Regions from separate parts of the Arthrobacter sp. alpha11c genome, predicted to be linked through region 1. Evidence: predicted binding sites of a transcription regulator. Region 1 holds the regulator's gene; the other holds the start of a gene.
The links. The regulator LexA, encoded in region 1, represses DNA repair genes until DNA is damaged. The targets are predictions, from matches to a motif close to TCGAACANNTGTTCGA.

Region 1 (2,399 bases):
GCTGGCCCGGCTGGATGCGTCCCCCACGGAGATCGTTCAACTGGATAATTTCTGCAATGACATCACGGGGGTCCCGCTCCGGCGCGGCCGCACCGGCGATGCCCCACAGGGACTGCCCGGGCTGGACAGTCACCGTGACGGCCACCGGCGGCTGCAGCTGGCCTTGGGAGTCAGAGGCCTTGGCCGGGGAGTTAATGAAGCCGGCAAGGCTCAGCAGCGCGGCAAGGAGCAGCATGGTGGGGATTCCGAAGAAGACGATCCTGCCGCGTTGGGTAAGCCGGAGACGCGCAGGAGCCGGAGTGTTGCGGAATTCATGGAACGTTGAGATTGCGGACATGAGCTGAGCCCTTCTGAGCGATTGCCTGCATCGGATGCCCGTTGCCGGCTGCCAATTCCTTGTGTTCGTTTGGACCCGGCCCGAATGTTCGAACACTTTCTTCGAACATCCGAGCTGCGTTCAACTTTTATAGAACACATATTCGAACCTTGCTATGACATTTTTAGCACTTATCAACGAACGGTGTCGAGACTCGCTAGAACGAATGTTTGATAAACGCCTGTGCCTGGCCTAGGTTTGAGTGAAGAAACAGGCACTGTTTCAGTGGAACAGGAGGGTCTGACATTTTTTCAGATCCAACATCCCCGGGCGCACTTCAGACCGTGACCGGGCGGAACGGAAGGGCATTGGCGAACATGGCAGCGAAAGCCACCGGCGGCGGGGCACCCCTGCGGAGCCAGCAGCCTCAAAAGAGTCCCAAAAGCCTGACTGTCCGGCAGAAGAAAATCCTGGAAACCATCCAGCGCTCTGTCAATGACAACGGGTATCCGCCCAGCATGCGCGAAATTGGCGACACCGTTGGTCTCGCGAGCCTCTCCAGCGTCACGCACCAACTCTCCCAGTTGGAGAAGCTCGGCTACTTGCGCAGAGATCCCAAGCGCCCCCGCGCCATGGAAGTACTCATGCCTTTGACCCTTGACGGCGGCACAATTCCCGGAGTTGAAGCAGCTACTACACTGCGCAGCGCAGGTGGACTCGCCGTGACGGAATTGGCCAGCGCCAGCGACACCGCGATGGTGCCCTTGGTGGGACGCATCGCAGCCGGTGGGCCCATCCTGGCAGACCAGACTATTGAGGACGTCTTGCCCCTGCCACGGCAACTGGTGGGCCACGGCGAACTGTTCATGCTGAAGGTCGCTGGGGACTCAATGATCGATGCCGCAATTTGTGACGGTGACTGGGTGGTTGTCCGCCGCCAGAATGACGCCATCAACGGTGACATCGTGGCAGCACTCCTGGATGACGAAGCCACAGTAAAAACCTTCCGCCAGCGGGACGGCCACACCTGGCTGCTCCCCCAGAACACGCAGTACGAACCGATACTGGGAGACCAAGCCACCATTATGGGCAAGGTCGTCTCGGTCCTGCGCTCCCTCTAGGGCGTTCGCCTACGTTTTCTTTGCGCCCAAGCGTTCCAGGACGCCGCGCACCACGTTGCGGTCCGTCGTTGCCCAAAATGGCGGCAAAGCGGCACGCAGGAACCCGCCGTACCGTTCGGTGGAAAGCCGTGAGTCCAGGACAGCGACCACGCCTTTGTCGCTGGTGGATCGAATAAGGCGTCCTGCTCCCTGTGCAAGACGAATTGCCGCGTGGGTAGCTGACACCGCCATGAACCCGTTGCCCCCGGACTGTGCAACGGCTCGCGAGCGTGCGGTCATCAGCGGGTCATCGGGCCTCGGGAACGGAATGCGGTCAATCACCACAAGGCGGCATGAACCGCCAGGGACATCGACGCCCTGCCACAGGGACATGGTGCCGAAGAGGCAGGTGTCCGGTTCATCGGCAAACTGCTTCACCAGTGCGGCCATAGTGGATTCCCCCTGGCAGAGGATATCCACATCCAGCCGTGGCCGCATCGCGTCTGCGGCTTCCTCGGCCGCTCGACGTGAGGAGAACAGGCACAGGGCTCCCCCACCGGATGCACGGATGAGGTCTTCAAGCTCATCCAGTGCCTCGGGAGAAGTGCCCCTGCCGGGCTTGGGCAGGTGCTTGGCCACGTAAAGGACACCCTGCTTCGGATAATCAAAAGGCGATCCGACGTCCAACCCGGTCCAGCTGGGCGCACCATCTCCAATGAGGCCCAGGCCACCTGCTGCGGGCTCAAAGGCGGATCCAATAGCCAGCGTGGCAGAAGTAAGCACCACTGTGTGCCCCGCGAAAAGGCCTTCCCGCAGCCGGCCAGCAACGCTAAGCGGGGCGATGTTGATCAGTGCGGGGGCGGTCTCGTCCGGGTGCGAGTACCCCTGCTGGGGATCGAAGGTGCTGTTCCTGGAGAACCACACCACTTCACGGTTCTCCTTGGCTGCGAGCATCCGCTCGCACAGTTCCAGAATGAGCATGA
Region 2 (2,399 bases), 2.0 Mb from region 1:
AAGACCGACATGGTCGGCAAGGCCCTGAGCCTGTTGGTATTGCTGGGGAATGAGCCCAAGGGTGCGAGTGCAGCGGATCTGGCCAGGAGTGCGGGACTTCCGTTCAGCACGACCTACCGACTGCTTGGCTCGCTGACGCGCGATGGATTCGTGGACTACGAGCCGGACGGCCGTCGGTATCACCTGGGATTGCGGGTTTTCCAGCTGGGCCAGCGGGTGTCCAACCACCATGGCTTCGCGGCAACGGCTCTTCCCGTACTCCAGCGCGTCACCGAGCGGACCGAGGAGGCAACAATCCTCTCCGTGCGCGACGGAAACCATCATCTGACCGTGAACAAGGTGGACGGTCCCAAGACCTTCCGCGTCACCAGCGATCCCGGCCATCTGGGCGCGCTGCACACGACGTCCGTGGGTAAGGCGATTGTCGCTTTTGAGAACGACGCCGAACGCGAACGACTGCTCGAAGAGTTGCCTTTGGAGCCCCTCACTGAGCGCTCCATTACCGATCGGGCTGCCTTCCGGGCGGAGATTGAGCAGGTGCGCCGGCAGGGCTACGCGGTGATGGACGAAGAAAACGAGATCGGCATGCGCGCCGTCGCAGTGCCCGTCCTCAACTCCCAGGGCCACGCATTCGCCTCCCTCGCCACGGCCGTGCCGGTCTTTCGTCTCACCATGGATGAACTCATCGCCCACGTCCCCACGTTGCAGGAAGCCGCGGCGGAACTCGCGGCCCGCTTGCCCCAGCGGTAACCCAACTGGGGGACAGGACATGTCGCTATGAGCCCCCAGTGGGGCGTTATCTGTCCCCTAGTTGGGTGAGGGGAGCGCAAATGTTCGCGATAAGAACAAGCGTGCGGAATATGAACAATTGTAGTAATCTAAATAGCACCCGGACCGGCAACGCCCGAAAAGCGCCAACAGTCCGCGGTGCTGAAGTCAAAGGAGCTTTAGGATGAGCAACCGAGCCGAGTCCGTTCTGGTGGGCCTCATAGGCGAAGGCGTCATGCCCTCGCTCACGCCGCCCATGCACGAACACGAAGCCGACGTGCAGGGCCTTCGCTTGCTGTACCGCCCCATTGACCTGCTGGAACTCGCGTTGCAGGCCACCGCCGTCGGGGATCTCCTCACCGCAGCCCAGCGCATGGGCTTCAATGGCCTGAACATCACGCACCCGTGCAAGCAACTGGTACTGGAGCACCTTGACGAGATTTCCGACGACGCCCGTCGCCTGGGTGCCGTCAATACGGTCCTGATTCAAGATGGTCGGTTCATCGGCCACAACACTGACTTCTCCGGTTTCGGTTCGGCGCTCGCCGACGGACTGCCCGGGGCGAAGCTGGACCGCGTGGTCCAGTTGGGTGCGGGCGGTGCGGGATCCGCCGTCGCGTACGCGTTGCTCAAAGCCGGCGTCGGCACGCTGGACCTCGTGGACATGGACTCCACCCGTGCCGCTGAACGCGCCACGGAACTCGGCGAACTCTTCCCGTCCGCCACGGTCACGCCGCGCACTCCCGCCGAGCTGAGCGAGATCATGCCGCTCGCCGATGGCCTGGTGCACTGCACCCCTATCGGCATGGCCGCCCATCCGGGAGTGCCGCTGAACATCGACCTCCTGGAACCGCGCCACTGGGTTGCCGACATCGTCTACCGGCCGATCGACACACGTCTGGTCCGCGAGGCGCGCGCCAAGGGTTGCGACGTCCTCGACGGCGGCAGGATGGCGGTCGGTCAGGCGGCCGACGCTTTCCAGCTCTTCACCGGACGCGACGCCGACCGCGACCGCATGCGGGCACACTTCCTGGAGCTGATCGCCGTGGAAGATGCCGCAGCCTCACTGGCCCCTGAGCTGACGAAGGCGGGTCACTGATGCGCACCGGAATCGCCACTGTCTGCCTGTCCGGCACCCTGAAAGAGAAGATGCAGGCCTGCGCTATAGCGGGCTTTGACGGCATCGAAATCTTCGAGCAGGATCTCGTCACCTCGCCGCTCAGCCCCGATGATGTGCGGAAAATGGCCGCCGATCTCGGTCTGGGTCTGGACCTCTACCAGCCGTTCCGCGATTTCGACGGCGTCACCCCGGACCTGCTCAAGGCCAACCTCCGCAGGGCCGAAGCGAAATTTAATCTGATGGAACGCCTCGGCATGGACACCATCCTTGTCTGCTCCAACGTGGCCACGGCAACCATCGACGACGACGAACTTCGCGCCTCCCAACTGGCAGAGCTTGCTGAACTGGCCGGGGACCACGGCGTCAAGGTTGCCTACGAAGCGTTGGCCTGGGGCAAATACGTCAACGATTATGAGCACGCGTATCGCTTGGTCGAGATGGTGGACCACCCGAACCTCGGAACGTGCCTGGACTCCTTCCACATCCTTTCCCGCGACTGGGATACCGCGCC

Region 2: a site for LexA is predicted at 842-857, ahead of ACTAQJ_RS17525 (shikimate dehydrogenase). Genes of this name have one in related genera too.

Annotation. Positions count from the first base shown of each region.
Region 1 is NZ_CP196747.1:1,833,746-1,836,144, forward strand. Features, by position in the region: gene ACTAQJ_RS08430 (LysM peptidoglycan-binding domain-containing protein) at 1-337, opposite strand, end outside; gene lexA (transcriptional repressor LexA) at 694-1,437, shown strand; gene ACTAQJ_RS08440 (ATP-dependent DNA helicase) at 1,447-2,399, opposite strand, start outside.
Region 2 is NZ_CP196747.1:3,786,991-3,789,389, forward strand. Features, by position in the region: gene ACTAQJ_RS17520 (IclR family transcriptional regulator) at 1-750, shown strand, start outside; gene ACTAQJ_RS17525 (shikimate dehydrogenase) at 953-1,867, shown strand; partial or broken gene ACTAQJ_RS17530 (bifunctional sugar phosphate isomerase/epimerase/4-hydroxyphenylpyruvate dioxygenase family protein) at 1,867-2,399, shown strand, end outside.